Regions from separate parts of the Pseudomonas sp. AK106 genome, predicted to be linked through region 3. Evidence: riboswitches for the same ligand, from Rfam matches in the RefSeq annotation. Region 3 holds a riboswitch; each other region holds the start of a gene.
The links. A riboswitch is a leader RNA that binds a small molecule or an ion and turns the genes downstream of it on or off. The one in region 3 is predicted to bind cobalamin.
Positions count from the first base shown of each region.

Region 1: another riboswitch for cobalamin. It lies ahead of M1E04_RS11715 (ABC transporter substrate-binding protein); the one in region 3 lies ahead of cobO (cob(I)yrinic acid a,c-diamide adenosyltransferase).
Region 2: another riboswitch for cobalamin. It lies ahead of M1E04_RS14345 (CbtB domain-containing protein); the one in region 3 lies ahead of cobO (cob(I)yrinic acid a,c-diamide adenosyltransferase).

Region 1 covers NZ_CP096426.1:2,605,280-2,611,917, forward strand. The annotation lists gene M1E04_RS11695 (MFS transporter) at 1-124, shown strand, start outside; gene M1E04_RS11700 (glucarate dehydratase family protein) at 156-1,430, shown strand; gene M1E04_RS11705 (ABC transporter ATP-binding protein) at 1,998-2,804, opposite strand; gene M1E04_RS11710 (FecCD family ABC transporter permease) at 2,801-3,832, opposite strand; gene M1E04_RS11715 (ABC transporter substrate-binding protein) at 3,844-4,845, opposite strand; cobalamin riboswitch at 4,990-5,183, opposite strand; gene M1E04_RS11720 (aspartate/glutamate racemase family protein) at 5,404-6,126, opposite strand; gene M1E04_RS11725 (aldo/keto reductase) at 6,187-6,638, opposite strand, start outside.
Region 2 covers NZ_CP096426.1:3,218,395-3,225,032, reverse strand. The annotation lists gene M1E04_RS14375 (fatty acid cis/trans isomerase) at 1-455, shown strand, start outside; gene M1E04_RS14370 (acyltransferase family protein) at 687-1,706, shown strand; gene nfuA (Fe-S biogenesis protein NfuA) at 1,812-2,405, shown strand; gene cobM (precorrin-4 C(11)-methyltransferase) at 2,485-3,231, opposite strand; gene M1E04_RS14355 (cobalamin biosynthesis protein) at 3,750-4,184, opposite strand; gene M1E04_RS14350 (CbtA family protein) at 4,187-4,906, opposite strand; gene M1E04_RS14345 (CbtB domain-containing protein) at 4,918-5,127, opposite strand; cobalamin riboswitch at 5,225-5,457, opposite strand; cobalamin riboswitch at 5,583-5,807, shown strand; gene cobW (cobalamin biosynthesis protein CobW) at 5,935-6,638, shown strand, end outside.
Region 3 covers NZ_CP096426.1:1,538,729-1,545,366, reverse strand. The annotation lists gene cobD (threonine-phosphate decarboxylase CobD) at 1-611, opposite strand, end outside; gene cbiB (adenosylcobinamide-phosphate synthase CbiB) at 604-1,512, opposite strand; gene bluB (5,6-dimethylbenzimidazole synthase) at 1,509-2,159, opposite strand; gene M1E04_RS07015 (cobyrinate a,c-diamide synthase) at 2,170-3,471, opposite strand; gene cobO (cob(I)yrinic acid a,c-diamide adenosyltransferase) at 3,468-4,079, opposite strand; cobalamin riboswitch at 4,187-4,412, opposite strand; gene M1E04_RS07005 (C40 family peptidase) at 4,540-5,076, opposite strand; gene M1E04_RS07000 (C40 family peptidase) at 5,164-5,865, opposite strand; gene M1E04_RS06995 (NAD-dependent deacylase) at 5,932-6,638, opposite strand, start outside.

The sequences.
Region 1 (6,638 bases), 1.1 Mb from region 3:
GGCCGTGGTGATCTTCTTCGCCCGTACCACGCCGAAGGGCGACCCATACCGCCCAAAGCTGGAAGACGCTGCGCCACGGCCTGCAGCCAGCGCGCTCAGCCCCCATTCAAGTCTTAAACCCTAGCCTCGAACCCTGATTGACCGGGAGAAGTCATTTGAAAATCACACGCGTCAGCGTCACCCCGATTGCCTTCCGCGATCCGCCGTTGCTCAACGCCAGCGGCATCCACGAGCCCTTCGCCCTGCGCTCGATCATCGAAGTCGAAACCGACAACGGCTACCTCGGCCTCGGCGAAAGCTACGGCGATGCGCCGGCCCTGGCGATCCAGCAGCAGTTGCAAAGCCAGTTGGTCGGCATGGACCCGTTCAACCTCAACCACTTGCGGGCGGTGGTCAACGCTACGGTGGCGGCTAACAAACCTGCTTCAATGGCGGGTGCCGAGCTGGCGCCGGGTTCTCACGCCAGCAAAGCGGTGAGCAATGCCTATTCGGCGTTCGAAGTGGCGTTTCTCGATGTGCAGGCACGTTCCATGAATCTGCCGCTGGTTGACCTGCTGGGCGGTGCCGTTCGCGACCGCGTGCCGTTCAGCGCGTACCTGTTCTTCAAATACGCCCAACACGCCGACTCGCCCTACGCGCCGGACAGCTGGGGAGAAGCGCTGAGCGAAGAACAGATCGTCGCCCAGGCGCGGCGGATGATCGACGCCTACGGTTTCAAAAGCATCAAACTGAAAGCCGGCGTGCTGGACCCGGAACACGAAGTGGCGTGCATCAAGGCGCTGAAAAAGGCATTCCCGGGCTATCCGCTGCGCATCGACCCCAACGGTAACTGGTCCCTGGACACCTCGATCCGCATGGCCGAACTGCTCGGCGACGACCTGCAATACTACGAAGACCCGACCCCCGGGCTGGACGGCATGGCCGAACTGCATAAACGTACCGGCCTGCCGCTGGCGACCAACATGGTCGTCACCGACTTCGACGAATTCCGCCGCAGCGTCGCGCTGAACAGCGTGCAGATCGTCCTCGCCGACCACCATTACTGGGGCGGCCTGCGCGACACCCAGGCGCTGGCAAAAATGTGCGACACCTTCGGCCTCGGCGTCTCCATGCACTCCAACTCCCACCTGGGTATCAGCCTCATGGCCATGACCCACGTCGCCGCCGCCGTCCCCAACCTCGACTTCGCCTGCGACACCCACTACCCGTGGCAAGAACCGGACGAAGAAGTCATCAAAGGCGGCAAACTCCCCATCATCGACGGCTGCGTCCACCTCACCCGCGAGCCCGGGTTGGGACTGGAGCTGGACTACGACCAGCTGGGCAAACTCAACGACCAATACCTAACGTGCGGCATTCGCCAGCGGGACGATGTCCGGCAGATGCAGAAATACAAACCGGAGTGGAAGGCGGTGAAGCCACGGTATTGAGGTTGGAGGGAGTCAGTACCAGGGCGGGTCGCAAGCGAGACCAAACACAGACAGACCGGGGACAGATTAATTTACGGTAAAGCGTTGTAAATAAATCAGTCCCCTTTGGAAAAACCCGAAGATCCTCCAGTGCCGGATGTATCCCCACGCAGAGCGTGGGAACGATCAGCGTTGGGCAGCGAAATTTCCGTTGCCGTCACCGGCCTCTTCCCGGCTAAAGCCGGTCCCACTAACAGACCGCACGCGCCCGTAGCAGCGGCTTCAGCCGGGAAGCCCTCGATCTGCTCTTGATCTGCTTTTGATCTGCTTGTGATCTTCGTGCACAAAAAGCCCAGTCACCGCCAATCGCGACTTGGGTGCAGGCTGAACGCAGGTCTCGCGGAGTGGGCCGAGCCGCATGGATGCGGCGAGAGCGCCGTCAGGGCATGGATGCCCGTTCGGCGCGGGCCCACGGAGCGAGACCGGAGTGAGGGAACCCTGAGGAACGAAGGGCCCAACCAGGAGCAAGCACCCTTGGTTACTTGGGGTGCTTTTCCAAGTAACTCGCCGAAGGCGAAAACGAGGCCGTTAGGCCGACGCCGTTGATCCTGGCGCCCTCAGCCTCAACACGTGTGCCCCATCAAACGGATCAACCAACCAATGCCCCCGCACCCCAAAAACCTCACCCAACAGCTCCGGCGACAACACATCAAACGGCGAACCCAGCGCCACCAAACGCCCCCCGTCCATCACCGCCAGACGATCACACCCCAACGCCTGATTCAAATCATGCAACGCCACCACCGTCGTCACCGGCAACTGCTGAACCAACCGCAAAATCGACAACTGCTGCTGAATATCCAAATGATTCGTCGGCTCATCCAGCAACAACACCTGCGGCCGCTGCGCCAGCGCCCGCGCAATATGCCCGCGCTGCTGCTCCCCGCCCGACAACGTATGCCACGCCCGATGCGCCAGATGCTGCACACTCACATCCGCCAACGCCTGCGCCACAATCCGGTCATCAACCTCACCCCACGGCGCCAGCGCTGACAGCCACGGCGTACGGCCCAGCTCAACCGCCTGCAACAGACTGATCGAATCCCCCGTCTGCGCATGCTGCTCCACCACCGCCACCTGCCGCGCAATGTCTCGCCGGCTCAACGCCGACAAGCGCTGACCACCCAGGCGAACGTCGCCCTGGGACGGCGTTTGAATCCCCGCCAGCAACTTCAGCAGCGTCGACTTCCCCGAGCCATTCGGCCCGACGACCCCCAGGTTTTCCCCCGGCCGAATCGCCAGGCTCACCCCGCTGAGCAGTGGCGCGCCCTTGACCGAGTAACTCAGGTCGCTGCCTTCGAGCATGGCGCCGGACACCTCCTGGCGGGCGTTCATCGAGGACGATTCCCGCGGACCAGAATCATGGCAAACACCGGCGCGCCCACCAGCGCCGTGATGACCCCGATCGGCAACACCTGACCCTTGATCAAGGTGCGCGACAGCACATCGGCGGCAATCATGAACAGCGCGCCGATCAGGGCGCTCAAGGGCAGCAACCGGGCATGGCGCACACCCGCCACCAGGCGCACCGCATGGGGAATCACCAGACCGACGAAGCCGATGGAGCCGACAATCGACACCATCACCGCCGTCATCAGTGCGGCGGTGAGGATCAGCACCGCCTGCACCCGGCGCACCGGAATGCCCAGGGACGCGGCCGAATCGCTGCCAAACGTGAACGCATCCAGCGCGCGCCGATGCCACAGGCACACCAGCAAACCGAGGACCACGACCGGCACCGACAGCGCCACCGACGACCAGCGCACGCCGCTGAGATTGCCCAGCAGCCAGAACATGATCCCGCGGGCCTGCTCGGCATTGGCCGACTTGGTGATCAGGAAGGACGTCAGGGCGTTGAACAGCTGGGACCCGGCAATGCCCGCCAGGATGATCTGGCCCGCAGCGGTCTGGCCCCGAGAGGAGCGGGCGAGCAGGGCGACCAGCGCAAAGGCGGCAATCGCCCCGGCAAAGGCGCCGGTGGACAGGGAGATCGTCCCGGCACCGATGCCGATGATCGCCACCAAGACCGCGCCGGTTGAAGCACCGGCAGAAATGCCCAGCAAGTAGGGATCGGCCAGGGGGTTGCGCAGCAGCGATTGCAAAACCACGCCCGACACCGCCAGCCCTGCGCCGCAGGTGGCGGCAACGATGGCCCGGGTCAGCCGGTAATTCCAGACAATGCCCTCATCGATCGGGTCCAGAGGAAAACCCGCGGCCCACAGCTTGTTCGCCAGCACCTGAATGATCACCGGCAGGCTGATCGACGTCTCGCCGATCGCCACGCCCGCGAGCACCGCCAACGCCAGTAATGCGATGGCCCAAGCGCCATGCCCGAAGATGCGGACGACGCTCGACCGGAGCATGCCGACAGACGTCATGGCGCGAGAGTGGCCCCGGCCAGCTGTTCGATACCGTCAAACAGCCGCACGCTGGACTCCATGGCGCTGGCGTCCATGATCACGATGCGATTGTTTTTCACTGCATCCATATTGCGGGTGACCGGATCAGAGCGGAGGAAGGCCAGCTTCTTCTCGTGATCGTCAGCCGGGAAGCGGCGGCGGTCCATGCGCGCGATGACCAGCACGGTCGGGTTGGCCTTGGCGATGGTTTCCCAGCCCACGGTCGGCCATTCCTCATCGGAGTCGATGACGTTGCGCATGCCGAGGGTGTCGAGCATGAAGTTGGGAATGCCCTTGCGCCCGGCCACGTACGGATCGACGTTGATGTCAGGGCTGGAAAACCAGAACACCGCCGAGACGGGTGGGTTGGCATGGGCTTTTGCCTGCGCCACAGCTTTGGCCAGCCGCCCCTGATAATCCGCGATCAGGTGCTCGCCACGGTCTTGCACATCGAAGATCTGCGCCAGCTGACCGAGGCTTTTGTACAGCGTTTCGATGCGGAAGGCTTCGAGGCGCGTGCCGTCGGCGCCGACCCGGTTGTTCTTGCCCTCGCAATCGGAGGGCAGGATGTAGGTAGGAATGCCTAAATCGCGAAACTGCTCGCGGGTGCCGACCGCGCCCTGTGGGCCGACCATCCACTCAAACTGCACCGGGACGAAATCCGGGCGTTTGCCGATCACCGATTCGAAGCTCGGCGCATTGTCGGCCAGGCGCTCGATGCCGTCGTTGAGGGCTTGGTACTGGGGCAGGACGGGGTTGAACCACAGTGACGTGCCCACGACCTTCGGGCCCAGGCCAAGGGCATAGAGCATTTCGGTGGCGGCCTGGCCGATGGTCACGGTTTTCTGCGGCGCGTGGTTGAACGTCAGCGCTTCGCCACAGTTGTCCACGGTCAAGGGGTAGGCCGTCGACGCCGCGAGCGCGGCGGTGGGCAAGGTCAGCGTGACGAACAGGGCGGCGAGGCGGCGCAGCGGCATGAACAGCGATCTCCAGAAAGCCTGATTGCTTGGCGAAGCAGGCGCTGGAAAGTCCATCCCGGCAGGCGCCCTGAAAGTGGGGGCGCGCACAGCGTGCGCGAAACGACGCACGAACGGGAGTCCTTCCCCGGACACCCCGCCGGTGAATGAATATGCTGGCCGGCAGGTCTCCTGACTGGCGCTTCATTGCCATGCTTCGGCCTTCCCGGGGTGACCCAGTGGCAAACAGGAAGCAGGGCTCGGCGCCTACAGTTGCGGGGACAGTTCCGTTTAAGCGCGATGACGCGCCCGGGATTCCCTATTAATTCCGAGTGGAAACCGGCGGCGGGGATACTAAACGATTCGGCGGGTGGAGGCGAATGCAGCGGTGGTGTGCCGGAGATGTATTGGCACCTCGCAGTAACTGGACGGACGCAACACCTGTGGGAGTGAGCTTGCTCACGAAGAGGCGGTACATTCACTTGATCTTCAACGGCTGGAATGCCGTCTTCGCGAGCAAGCTCGCTCCCACAAGGTATGTGTTTGCAGCGCCATCGGCGTGAGCTCAACACCACCGGCTTAGAGCTTAAACGGCCAACCGACGATCTTCTTCGGCCGTGGCGTGGCGTAGGTCCGCACTTTGGAGGTCTTCAATCCCAGACGCACCAGCGATTCCGCCAGTGCCACCGCTGCGGTGACCCCATCCACCACCGGCACGCCCGCGCGTTCGCGGATGAGTTGATCCAGCCCGGCCATGCCGCCACAGCCCAGGCAGATCACCTCGGCCTTGTCCCGTTTCACCGCTTCGATGGCCTGCTCGACGATGGCCTCGACCGCACGCTCCGGCGATTCCTCCAGCTCCAGCACGCTCATGCCGCTGGCCCGCACCGAGGCGCAGCGCTCGTACACCCCGGCCAGCTTCAGGCGGTCTTCGATCAGCGGCACGGTGCGGTCCAGCGTGGTGACTACCGCGTATTTGTGCCCCAGCAGCATCGCCAGGCTGGCCGCCGCTTCGGTGATGTCCACCACCGGCACGTCGAGCAGCTCCTGCAAACCTTCGCGGCCATGCTCGCCATAACCGGCCTGAATCACCGCGTCATAAGGCCCTTCGTAGGACATGACCCGGTCCATCACTGCGATGGCCGCCAGGTAACTTTCAAAATTGCCTTCCACCGACTCGGCGCCGAAGCGTGGGGTCAGACCAATGATCTCGGTGCCGGGCGAGGCCACGCTGCGGGCCTGCTCGGCGATGGTCTCGGTCATGGATGCGGTGGTGTTGACGTTGACGATCAGAATTCGCATGGACAGATCTCGCGCAGGGAACAAAGCCGGGCGTCTGGCCCGGCGTCATTGGCCACGATATCAGTCTTTGCCGGGGACCGGCGCCTGCAGGGCAATGAAGCCCTGATCGCGCATGGCTTGCCAGAAACCATCCGGCACCTGTGCGTTGAGCGCAGTAACGTCTTCGATGATCCGCGACGGCCGGCTCGCGCCCGGAATCACCGCCGCCACCAGGGGGTTGGCGAGAACGAACTGCAGCGCTGCGGACTTGATGTCGACCTGATACTGCCGAGCGATTTCCTGAATGTGCGCGACCTTGTCGAGCATCGCCTGGGACGCTTCCTGGTACTCGAAATGCTTGCCGCCCACCAGCACGCCGGAGCTGTAAGGCCCGCCGACGACGAACTCGGCGTTGTGCTGGCGGGCCTTGTCGAACAGCCTTTGCAGCGGCTGGTCATGGTCGAGCAGCGAATAACGGCCGGCGAGCAGGAAGCCGTCGGGCTGGGCTTCTTCCAGATCCAGGGTCAGTTCGC
Region 2 (6,638 bases), 1.7 Mb from region 3:
AGACATTGAGCCGGCTGACGTCGCGGCCGACGGCGGGGCTAAAGGTCATTCACCAGTTGCCGGAAGCGACGATGCTGCGGATCCAGGATGGCAGCGGCAAACGCATCGTCTACAGCATGCTGCGCAACCGGGCCCACAGTAACGTCGCCTTTCTGATGGGCGAGGATTACCGCTACCAGCCCGGTCTGGACACGCTGACAATCTATCCGGGTGTGCTGAGCAGCTACCCGAATTTCATGTTCAACGTCCCGGCCAGCGAGGTCGGTGCGTTCGTTGACGCAATGGAGCAGGCCCACGATCACAAGCAGGCGTTCGACGCTATCGTCCAGCGCTGGGGCGTGCGCCGCAGCCATCCGCTGTTCTGGACGTACTTCCACGACCTGGACCGCTACCTTCAGGAAACCGAGCCGCGCGAGGCGGGTGTCTTGGACATGAATCGCTACGAGAATCTCTGAGCCGCCCGAGAGCCGCCCTGCAGAAAATCTTCACACTAAGCGTTGGCCCCGCTGATGCTGCTTCAAACAGAGAAACCCTTGTAATACATGGCGCGCAGCCATTATGCAGCCCGTCAGTGACGCCGAACCTTTTCGCAACTTATGAAGTCCGACCTTGGGAGTCGCTCTTCGACACCTTGCCTTTTCGGGCGTGGCAGCGAAGGTCAATCCAGACGAAGCAAGAGGTTGCAGATGTTGATTTCGGTTCAGGCCCTGCGGGCACTCGCCGCGTGGGCTGTTGTGTGTCACCACTTCATGCAGATTTTTTTCGACTTCCATCCGAGTGGGCCGGTCGGCCGTTTTTTCACTGAGAAAGGCGCCGTTGGCGTCGACATTTTTTTCGTCATCAGCGGTCTGGTCATCTACCTGTCAACCGTAGACAAGGACATTCCCGCCGGCCGCTTCATGCTCAACCGTGTCATTCGCATCGTCCCGGCGTATTGGCTGTACACCCTGGTGATGGGCCTGCTGGTGGTTGTCGCTCAGCCGCTGCTGCCCCACCAAGTCGTCGACTGGCAAAGCTTTGTGCTGTCGCTGTTGTTCATCCCCTCGGAAAACCCGGGCGGCTACGGCCTCTATCCCACCCTCAACGTGGGCTGGACGCTTAACTACGAAATGCTGTTCTACGTGCTGTTCTCGATGGTGTTCCTGTTCCAACAGCGTCTGCGCCCGTTGATTCTCGCAGCGGCGCTGTTTGCCATCACCGACGTGCTGGGTCGTTCGGGGCTGGTCAGCCGGTTCTACGCCAATGACATCGTCTATGAGTTCCTGCTCGGCATTTTCGTGGGTGTGATGTATCGCCGGGGCTGGATCAGTGAGCGGTTGTGGCTGCCGTTGCTGGCCATTGGCGCTGCGCTGTTCACCATCGACCATCTGCAACCGGCGCCGCGCATCATCAACTGGGGTCTGCCGAGCGCGGTGATCGTGGTCGCCTGCATCTCCCTCGAACCCTATCTGCGCAACTATCGCCTGCTCAAGACCATGGGCGACTGCTCGTATTCGGTGTACTTGCTCCACGTGCTGGTGCTGTATGCGGGATGGCTGGTCAGTGAGCGTTACGGCCTGAACCCGTATCTGGTGTTTGCGGTGTGCGTACCGGTCATCGCGCTCGGCGCGTGGCTCAGTTATGAATGGATCGAGAAGGGCTTGTACCGCCGCATGAAAGGCTGGCTGGACCAGAGACGGGCAAGCAAGGAGGCGGCGCTGTCCTGACAGACACTGGGTAGCGGTCGGGTCACTTACCCGACTAAAACACTAGGGCTTTGTCAGGCGCAGTTGATTGGCGTAAACTGCGCCCCACGTCTGCGAGGAATTTTCATGACCGCTATTACGATTACCGATGCCGCCCACGATTACCTGGCCGATCTGCTGGAAAAGCAGAACACGCCCGGCATCGGCATCCGCGTGTTTATTACCCAGCCTGGCACCCAATACGCTGAAACCTGCATTGCCTACTGCAAGCCAGGCGAAGAAAAACCCGAAGACACGGCCATCGGCCTGAAAAGCTTCACCGCCTGGATCGACGCGTTCAGCGAAGCGTTTCTGGACGACGCCGTTGTCGATTACGCCACCGATCGCATGGGCGGCCAGCTGACCATCAAGGCGCCTAACGCCAAAGTGCCGATGGTCAACGCCGACAGCCCGATCAACGAACGCATCAATTACTACCTGCAAACCGAGATCAACCCGGGTCTCGCCAGTCATGGTGGGCAGGTCACCTTGATCGAGGTTGTTGAAGAGGAGGAGGCGAACGTCGCCATTCTTCAGTTCGGCGGTGGTTGCCAGGGTTGTGGTCAGGCGGACGTGACGCTGAAGGAAGGCATCGAGCGCACGCTGCTGGAGCGCATCCCCGAGCTGACCGGTGTGCGTGACGTGACCGACCACACCCAGAAAGAAAACGCGTATTACTGAGAAGTGATTGTGTTGCAGGCAAGGCCCCGATGCGTTCGGGGCTTTTTTATGGGCGCTCGGTAAGCGTGACGGGCGCAGGCTAAGGCCTGAACACATGGGCGTGGCCGGCGCGATACAGCGAGGATTCGCTGAACACGTCGTTGCCCAGCACTCTGCCTACCAGAATCAGCGCGGTGCGGCGGAATCCCTTGATCCGCACCTTTTCCTCGATGTTCGCCAGTGTGCCAGTGACCCAGTCCTGGTCCGGCCAACTGGCGCGATGCACCACGGCAATGGGGCAGTCCGCGCCATAGTGCGGTGTCAGCTCGGCGACGATCTTGCCCAGGTTATTGACCCCCAGATGAATCGCCATGGTCGCTTGATGCCGCGCCAGATCGCCGAGACTTTCGCCTTCGGGCATGTCGGTTTTGTCGGCGTAGCGGGTCAGGATCACGCTCTGGGAAATGTCCGGCAGCGTCAGCTCGGTGCCCAACAGCGCGGCGCACGCAGCGGTGGCGGTGACGCCGGGGATGATTTCGAAGGGGATCTGCAGCGCGCGCAGGCAACGGATTTGCTCGCCGATCGCGCCATAGAGACTCGGATCGCCGGAATGAACCCGCGCTACGTCATGGCCTTGTGCATGAGCGGATTTCATCAGCTCGATGATCTGCTCCAGGTGCAGTGAAGCGCTGTTGGTCACCTGAATCGCCTGATGCCCCTCCAGCACCGCCTCAGGCACCAGCGAGCCGGCGTAGATAATAACCGGGCAGGAGCGGATCAGCCGCTGGCCTTTGACAGTGATCAGGTCTGGATCGCCGGGGCCGGCGCCGATGAAAAAAACGGTCATGGGGTGTCCTGATTGGAATTCATTTGAACGATGGTTCGCCGGATGCTTGTCGCTGAATGCACGCGGCCTACTTCTGTAGGACCGGCTTTAGCCGGTAAGGGGCCTGCATGTACACCCTCATATTTGCAGCGTGACGCTTGACGCTTTCCCGGCTGAAGCCGGTCCTACGAGGGTCCGCGGTGTGTCCGTGGGACCGGCTTTAGCCGGGAAGGGGCCTGCATGTACACCCTCATATTTGCAGTGTGACGCTTGACGCTTTCCCGGCTGAAGCCGGTCCTACGAGGGTACGCGGTGTGTCCGTGGGACCGGCTTTAGCCGGGAAGGGGCCTGCATGTACACCCTCATATTTGCAGTGTGACGCTTGACGCTTTCCCGGCTGAAGCCGGTCCTACGAGGGTACGCGGTGTGTCCGTGGGACCGGCTTCAGCCGGGAAGGGGCCTGCATGTACACCCTCATATTTGCAGTGTGACGCTTGACGCTTTCTCGGCTGAAGCCGGTCCTACAATTTGAGCCGGTCCTAAGAGGTTGCGCTCGCCCTGCCGGTTGCGGTTGCCAATGCAAATGTCGCGTGGGGGCTTTTTCGGCGGGGGATGACCAATGTCGCTGGCGAGCCGGTCAACCGCGTCACCATGGCCAACGCGGCGCTTTCCGCCACGCCGTAGCAGCCCGTGCGTTCAAAAGCGATCTCGGATCGATGGCTGAGCTGATCCTCGTAAGCCGCCAGGTCACCTGCGCTGAAGAACCCGACCGTCAGGCCCAGCCCATGACCCAGTTCCAGCAACCCCGCTTCATCGGCTTTGCCATCAATCGACGCCAGGGCAGCAATGTCTGCCGGGGCCAGCTGACACTCCCGCAAACCATCCTCTATCAGTTGCCGAAGCTCCAGCGCCGAGCATCCGCGCTGGCAGCCCAGGCCGACCACCCACAGCGGTCGGTCGCACGAGTCATTCACGGTCAAAGCGCGGGGTTCAAACCCGTGTGCGCCGCAGGCGTTTCACTGCGACGAAACAGCCAGGCGCTGATCCAGCCCAGGGCGATCCAGAACGCGGCATTGGTCAGCAGCGACGCAATCTTGAACTGCGCTTCAAGGGCTTCCGGCGCCAGTGCCGAATGGACCGCCGGTTGCGGCGCGCCGACCATGTGCGGCACCACCAGAATCACCGCGCCCATGACCTTCAGCAGCCAGTGTCTGGCAAATACCATCAGCGCCAGGCCCGCAGCCGTGGACGCAGCGGTGCCGACCCACCAGATCTGTCGTTGGGTCAGGTCCGCCGCGACGGTGCCGGGCAGCTCGGGCGGCAGACCGAGGGTCGGCGCCAGCACAAACACCGCATAACCGGCCAATCCCCACAGCACCCCTTCGCGCGTACTTGCCGGCGTGCGCAGGGTGTACAGCGCCGCCAGCATCAAGGCGAAACCGACCGCGACCACCAGATTGCCGCCGGTGGTGGACAGCACGCGCTGCCAGCCATCTTCCGGCTCCCAGGCTTCTTCGTTATGGACATGAGCCGCCATGGCGTCGTCGGCGTGCTCATGCATCTCGACGGCGGGCGCCTTCTCGTAGGTCTCCGCCTGCAGAATAAGCGGCGCCACCGAGAAGCTCTGCAGCAACGTCAACAACAGGGCGGCCAGCAGTCCGGTGAACCCGGCCGTTTGCGCGATTCGCTTGAACATGGCGGCGGGTCTCAATGGCAAGGGAAGGCGGAGCTGTGACGGGTGTCGTGTGCCGCGTTATGCACCGCATCGATGTGGGAGAAGCCGGCGAAGTACACCAGAAACACACCGAGAAACATCGCGCTGACGGCGGCGACAAGGCGCTGGCTTTGCGTGCTCGCAACGGCCGTCGTGGTGTGTGTGGTGGTGCCGGACGTCTGGCGGGGTGTGCTGGTGGACATGGCGCTTCCCTCTGATGTGGATTCAGCGGACGGAAAGGCGCGAAGACACCGCAGGCCAATTCCGGCAGTGCTCAACAGCGCCCGCCCACCGCGGGTTGTTATGTAACGTTGTCGGGCCGGTCTCCGGGCTCACGAGGGGCACATGTAACAGCCTTCACAGCCGTCGCGCCTTCAAGAATCGCCTTCCCATATCGCTGTGGACACAGTGGATCTGACTCTTCACTCGCTTACCGTTGCGGGGGCAGCACCGGACTGATGCACACCCGAAGGTCTGCACGCACCGGTTTCCCGTTTCACCCTGTGAAGGGCACCCGTAACAAGGTGTGTAGGAGACCACGGGCTGTTTGGCGCGTCAATCGACCCGTCAGTCGGCAAGTCAATCGATGCAGTGATCGGTGCGTCAATTGGCGCGGCAATCATTGCAACGGCGCGATTGACCGGCCTGCGGTCACTGCGTAGCCTTGCGCACTTGAGGTTCGCTGGCCGCTTTTATGAAAGCCACCGGCGCTAAGAAGGGAATGCGGTTTCACGCCGCAGCTGCCCCCGCAACTGTAAACGGACCGCTTCATTGCACAGCCACTGCGCGAGCGGGAAGGCGCAATGAATGCCAGTCGCCTGACGATGCCTGTCAGCGACCGGCCGCCGTGAGCCAGGAGACCTGCCTCGAATCGGACCGCCTGCGAGCGGCCGAGGAATTCCACTACAACCGGGCGGGGTGATCCGGTGGCGAATCGAACCGCGCGCCTGTTTCTGCCGGCCTGCGCTGTTTTCGTCCTCGTTGCCCCGCCGCATGCCTGAGGGCAACCGATGAAAACACTGGCCAAACTCCCCGTCACCATCGTCACCGGCTTTCTCGGCTCGGGCAAAACCACCTTGCTGCGGCACATGCTCGACAACGCCGAAGGCCGACGCATTGCCGTCATCGTCAATGAGTTCGGCGAGCTGGGCATCGACGGCGACATCCTCAAGCAATGCACCATCGGCTGCTCGGAAGAAGAAGCCGTCGGTCGCGTGTACGAACTGGCCAACGGCTGCCTGTGCTGCACCGTTCAAGAAGAGTTCTTCCCGGTGATGCAGGAACTGGTCGCCCGTCGCGGCGACCTCGATCACATCCTCATCGAAACCTCGGGCCTGGCCCTGCCGAAGCCGCTGGTGCAAGCCTTCCAGTGGCCGGAAATCCGCAACGCCTGCACCGTCGATGCCGTGATCACCGTGGTCGACAGCCCAGCCGTGGTCGCCGGCACCTTTGCTGCGTTCCCGGATCAGGTCGACGCCCAGCGCAAACTCGACCCGAACCTGGACCACGAATCGCCGTTGCATGAGCTGTTCGCCGACCAACTGGCAAGCGCCGACCTCGTCGTGCTGAACAAGGCCGACATGCTCGACGCGGACGCACTGGCCGCCGTCCGCGCTGAAGTCGCCGAAGAACTGCCGCCAGCGGTGAAGATCGTCGAAGCGAACCGGGGCCAGCTGCCGATCAGTGTGCTGCTGGGCCTGGGCGCTGAGTCCGA
Region 3 (6,638 bases):
ACAAAACCCAGGCGCACACCGGCCAGGCCGAAAAACTTGCCGAACGAGCGCAGCACGATCAGGCCCGCGCGCTGGGTGTACGCCGCCAGGCTCAACTCCGGCGTATTGTCCATAAACGCTTCGTCCACCACCAGCCAAGCGCCGCGCTGGGACAGACGCGCGTGCCATTCCAGCAGGCGTTCGGGCGGCAGGCTCAGGCCGGTGGGGTTATTCGGGTTGACCACGACGAGCACATCGAGGGTGTCGATGAACCGCTCCACTTCGTGCTCCAGCACTTCGCGCACCAGAAAACCGGTGTTGCGCCAGGCCTCGGCGTGCTCGGCGTAGCACGGCGACAGCACGCCCACCTTGCCCGCCTGACGCAGACGCGGCAGCGCCTGGATCGCCGCTTGGGAACCGGCCACCGGCAGCACGTCCGTGGCGCCGTAGTAGCGACGGGCAGCGATTTCCAGGCCGTCATCGGTTTCCGGCAAACGCGCCCATGCCGCTTCGGGGATCGCAGGGATCGGCCACGACCACGGCGAAATCCCGCTGGACAGGTCGAGCCAGTCCGCCTCATCGATGCCGTATTTCAGGACTGCGCCACGCAATCGGCCGCCATGTTCAAGCATAAAATTCTGTCCCCAGACACAAGATCAGCAACCACAGCCACACGCCGCGCTGCACCAGTTGCCAACCGCGATCAATAGAGTCAGCGTCCGCCGGCACGCCTTCGCCCAAGGTCGCGCGCTCATGCAGTTCGCCGTGATAAATCGCCGGACCACCCAGTTCGACGCCCAACGCACCGGCACCGGCCGCCATCACCGGGCCTGCGTTCGGGCTGTCCCACTTCGGGGCCTGGGTGCGCCAGCAACGCAGGGCCAGTCGGGTGTTGCCCAGCAGCGCGTAGGTCAACGCCACCAAGCGCGCGGGAATGTAGTTAAGCAGGTCGTCGATTTTCGCCGCCGCCCAGCCGAAGCGTTCGAAGCGCTCGTTGCGATAGCCCCACATGGCGTCGAGGGTGTTGCTCAGGCGGTAGAGCACGACGCCCGGAGCGCCCAGCACGACGAACCAGAAAATCGCCGCAAACACTGCGTCGCTGCCGTTCTCGAGTACCGATTCCGTGGCCGCACGGGCCACTTCAGTGCTGTCCAGCTCGGAGGTCTGGCGACTGACCAGGTAACCGACCCGGCGGCGCGCCTCGTCCAGATTGTCGCTGCGCAACGCCTGGGCAACCGGCTCGACGTGCTCGCCCAGACTGCGCAGGCCCAACGCGCAGTAAAGCGCCAGTACGTCCACCAGCCAGCCAACGAACGGCAGCCAGCTGAGTAACGTGGCGATCAGGGTCAGCGGAATGACGGCGATGAACCATGCGCTCACGCCATGGCTGCGCCAGCCCCGGCCGGCGACGTTCAGGCGCTGTTCGATACGTTCGGCGAAACGGCCGAACGCCACCAGCGGGTGGTTCCGTTTTGGCTCGCCGAGCAGCGCGTCCAGCGCGACTCCGGCGACGCTCAATAACGCCACACTCATGCAATCACTCCCCATGTGTTCTCGTAGACCAGCTCTTGCAACGCGCGCGGCTGCGCCCAGCCTTCCATCACCAGCATCGGCGCCGGGTAGAATTCCTTCACAGGGCCCAGGCACAAAATCGCCAGGGGTTTCGAACCGGCTGGCATCTGCAGCAGATCGGCCAGGGCCTGGGGGTCGAACAGCGACACCCAACCCATGCCGAGGCCTTCGGCACGCGCCGCCAGCCAGAGGTTTTGAATGGCGCACGACAGCGAAGCCATGTCCATCTCCGGCAGGGTGCGGCGGCCGAAGATATGTTTGTCGCGGTCATCCATCAACGCGGCGACCAACACTTCGGCGCAATCGCTGATGCCCTCGACTTTCAGCTTCATGAAATCGTCAGACCGCTCGCCCAAAGCTTCAGCGGTGCGAACGCGCTCCTCCTCCACCTGCGCCTGAATCTGCGCGCGCAAGGCCGGGTCGGTGATGCGCAGAAAGCGCCACGGCTGCATCAGGCCAACGCTCGGTGCGTGGTGTGCGGCTTCGAGCAGACGGGCCAGCAACTCCGGCGCGACCGTGCCACCGCAGAAGTGGCGCATGTCGCGCCGTTCGGCAATGGCGCGGTAAACGGCAGCGCGTTCGGGGTCGGTGAAGGTGTGGTCAGTCATAGGAGCGGGCTCATGGCAAAAACAGCGCCGCCATCGCCTGGGGATTCGAGGGGAAGTAGAAGTGCACGTACGACGCAGTCATGCGCCCTTCCCGGTACACCGCTTCGGCACCGCGCCCGCCATTGGGGCTGAGGCCGCGGGCGATGGGGGTCAGTTCGGTGCTGGTCAGGGAATGGTGATAGGTGTGGCCACGCAGCGTGCCTTCCGGCAGCTCGACCGATTGCAGGGCCAGGGCTGCCAGACGCTTCTGCATCACGGCTTCACCCTTGAGCAAGCCCACCCCTTCGGCGCGCTGGCCGTCGACATCGGTCAAGGCATCGAGCAGGTACAACATGCCGCCGCATTCGGCGAGCAGGGGTTTGCCAGCGGCGTGGTGCGCACGAATCGCGGCGAGCATGCTGTGGTTTTCGGCCAGCGCCGTGTGATGCAATTCCGGGTAGCCGCCGGGTAGATACAGGCTGTCGGCGTCGGGTAATTCCCGGTCGCGGAGCGGCGAGAAGAACGACAGTTCGGCGCCCATCTCTCGTAGCAGGTCAAGGCTGGCACCATAGAAAAATGCGAACGCCTCGTCGTGGGCGATGGCGATTTTCACGCCGGTCAGCAACGGCTCGGCGGGAACGAAGTCGGGCGCGGTGAAGGTCACGGCCGGCGGCAACGTAGCGTCGCAGGTGCTGGCCAGCGCGTTGGCAGCAGTGTCGAGGCGCATGTCCAGATCATTCAGTTCACTGGCCTGAACCAGGCCGAGGTGCCGGCTGGGCAGCTCAATGCCGGTTTCACGGGACAGCGCGCCGTACCAGCGCAGGCCTTCGGTCAGGCTGCCTTCCAGCAACTGCGCGTGGCGCACGGTGCCGACGCGATTGGCCAGCACGCCGGCAAACGGCAGATCCGGCTGATACCGCGCCAGTCCCAGCGCCAGTGCGCCGAAGGTCTGGGCCATGGCCGTGCCGTCGATTACCCCGAGCACCGGCACGCCAAAACGCCGGGCCAGGTCCGCGCTGGACGGGGTGCCGTCGAACAAGCCCATGACGCCTTCGATGAGGATCAGGTCGGCCTCCGCGGCGGCTTCCCACAACAGGCGCCGACTTTCGTCCTCGCCGATCATCCACATGTCCAGCTGGTACACCGGATGGCCGCTGGCGCGCTCGAGGATCATCGGGTCGAGAAAGTCCGGCCCGCATTTGAACACGCGCACCTTGCGGCCCTGATTGCGATGCAAGCGGGCCAGTGCGGCGGTGACGGTGGTTTTGCCCTGACCGGATGCAGGGGCGGCGATCAATACTGCCGGGCAGTGCCGCGGTGGGCGCTCACTCACAGCTCGATGCCTTTCTGCGCCTTGATGCCGGACTGAAAGGCATGCTTGACCACGCCGATTTCGGACACGGTGTCGGATAGGTCGATCAATTCCTGCTTCGCCCCGCGACCGGTGACGATCACGTGCTGCATCGGCGGACGTGCCTGCAGGTCGCTCAGCACCTGCTCCAGGTCCAGATAGCCGTGCTTGAGGGCGATGTTCAGCTCATCGAGCACGACCATGCCGATGGAGGCGTCCTTGAGCATTTCACGGGTCACGGCCCAGGCGGATTCGGCGGCGGCAATGTCACGCTGGCGGTCCTGGGTTTCCCAGGTGAAGCCCTCGCCCATCACGTGGTAACGCACTTGTTCAGGGAAGCGGCGGAAGAACAGCTCTTCGCCGGTGCTGTGCCGGCCTTTAATGAACTGCACGACGCCGCACTGCATGCCGTGGCCCATGGCGCGGGCAAGCATGCCGAACGCCGAGCTGCTCTTGCCTTTGCCGTTACCGGTCAGGACCAGCAGCAACCCGCATTCATTGGGCGCGCTGGAAATGCGCTCGTCCATCACCGCCTTTTTGCGCAGCATGCGCGCCAGGTGGCGTTCGTCACGTTCGGGGGATTCGCTCATCTCAGCTCTCCGCTTGAGGGCAAGTGTGGCAAACGGAGGGCACAGGCAAAGACTGTCAGCAGGCACTGGGCAAAACCCGGCCTGCAGCAGAGCATCGCCCTCCGTGATGCTTTTCGATGGATCAGGCCGGTCTCCGGACTCACGAGTTGCCACAACCGTGGCAGGCCAGGCGCCTTCCCATGTTCAGCGAACACAGTGGCATTGTGCGTGGCTTTGACTCATCTACCGTTGCGGAGGCAGCGCCGGAATTGATCACACGAGCAATCGCACCGGCTTCCCTGTTTCACCCTGCGGACCTGACGGGTCCCGGGCACCTGAAACATGGCGCGAAGGTTAGAGGGTTGACTCGGGAGCGTCAATCGAACCGTAGGCAGACCGCCTCCGGCTAAACGGGATTTCACCCTGAAAGGCATACGTGCTCACCCAGCAACAGCGGATGAGCACATTGCTCAGGAAGTCGCTATTGCCTGGCGAGGTTCGATGGCTGGATGACGCGCTTGGCATTCAGCCAGGCCTTTTGCCAATACGGCTTGTCGAGACTGTCGAGTTTGACCGTGCCGCCAGTGGCCGGCGCGTGGACGAACCGCCCTTCCCCGACGTAGATGCCGGCGTGACTGACGTGGGAGCCGCCACTGGTGGCGAAGAACACCAGATCACCGGTCTGCAACTGACTGCGATCGATGTCAGGCCCGCGCAGGGTGATCATTTCCCGCGTCGACCGAGGCAGGGTGATGCCCGCGGCGTCGTGGTAGACGTAGCCGATCAGGCCACTGCAATCGAAACCCGAATCAGGCGTGTTGCCGCCCCAGCGATAGGGCGTGCCGACAAGGCCGATCGCGCGCAACAGGACGTCGTCGGCGAGCGGTGAAGAAAACTGGGGAGGAGCGGACACCACAGGCCGGTAGACGACCTTGCGTGGAGCGGGCGGTGGCGTGCTGGAACATGCGGCCAGCAGCACAGCCAGGGAGGCGACGATCAGGCGAACCGTTAACGACATAAACACGACAACCTGTGCGGGGTGCAGCTTACTTTGCCGAGAGCCGGGATTGCACGCAAGAGGGTCAGGCCCTTTGCGCGCCCGGAATTAACGGTGCTGGCGCTTGATTGTAGTCGAGGTCATCGCGGTGGTAGTTGCAGGTACCGTTGACGATGCCGTTACAGGTGCCATTGCCAGCGCGCGTTTGGCTTCGATGAATGTCTTGGCCCAATAGGCATCGTCGAGGCTGTCGACACGGACTCCGCCACTGCGACGACTGCTGGAGTGGATGAACTGATCATCGCCCAGATAGATGCCGGCATGGCTGACACGGCCGCGGCCGGCGGTGCTGAAGAACAGCAGATCGCCTGGCTTGAGGTCATTGCGCTTGATGAGGGGGGCATCGATATTGATCATTTCGCGGGAAGAACGCGGCAGGCTCATGCCCGCCTCTTCACGGAACAGATAACCGATGAAACCGCTGCAATCGAAACCGGAGGTGGTCGACGTACCGCCGAAGCGATAGCGAGTGCCTATCAAGGATTTGCCGCGTTCGAGGATGCTGTCAGCCAGAACCGGCAGGCGGTAAGGCTTGTTGTCGGCAAATTGAGCGAGTTCATCTTCGGTAGCGACTTCGTCATCCAGTACGGAGGATGCGTAATCAGCACGCTTGCTGGCGGATTGAGCGGTGGCAGAGTCCCGGAACTGGGGGTTTTGCGACTGTTGTTGCGACGTCGGCATCTGGGCCGCGCAGCCGAACAACAGCGTGACGAGTGCGAGAGGCACGAGGGGTGCGAAGCGGTTTAGCATGTGCACGACCGTGGCTGAAGTGTAAAGAAGCCGAGACTATGCCTTCAATCGTACCCATTTGCAAATTCAATCGAAACAAATGTGACTTACGATGTCGTCCATCACTTCTAAGGCTCTACACCTCAGAAACGCATCCATGTGCGCGGAATGATCGGTCGGCGAAGGGTTTATCTCGGCAGTAAAGCCGCCCGTCACCCGAGCGCGCAGCATGGGCTCATGAATGTACGGGAAGCTGGCAGTGGTTCCGATGCTGAGCACAGCGTCAAAACCTTTTGCCATCTCCTCCTGAAGCACATTCAATGCCAACTCCGGCAACATCTCCTGAAACAACACCACCGATGGCCTCAAAACGCCACTACAGCGGGGGCACAGCGGTGGCAGTGGTCGACTAAGGTGCTCGCTTAACTGCGGATCTACGGCGCCACAAGATTGACAGTACAGCGGCGCCAGCTGTCCGTGGATCTCGATCAACCGCTCTGGCGGACTGCCCGCCGCCCTGTGATAGCCGTCGACGTTTTGCGTCAATACCCAGCACTCCGGCTTGCGCCGCTGCAATTCAGCGATGGCGTAGTGCGCCGCATTGGGACGTCCGCCCAGGCAAGCGCTGCTCAATTGTGCGATGTACTTCCAGCACAGCGCCGGATCACGCCGCAACATCGGGCCGGACAAGGCCATTTCGATGGGCAGGCCGTCGTCGGTCTCGCCGTTGTACAAGCCACCGACGCCGCGATAGGTCGGCAACCCTGAATCCGCCGACAGGCCGGCACCGGTAA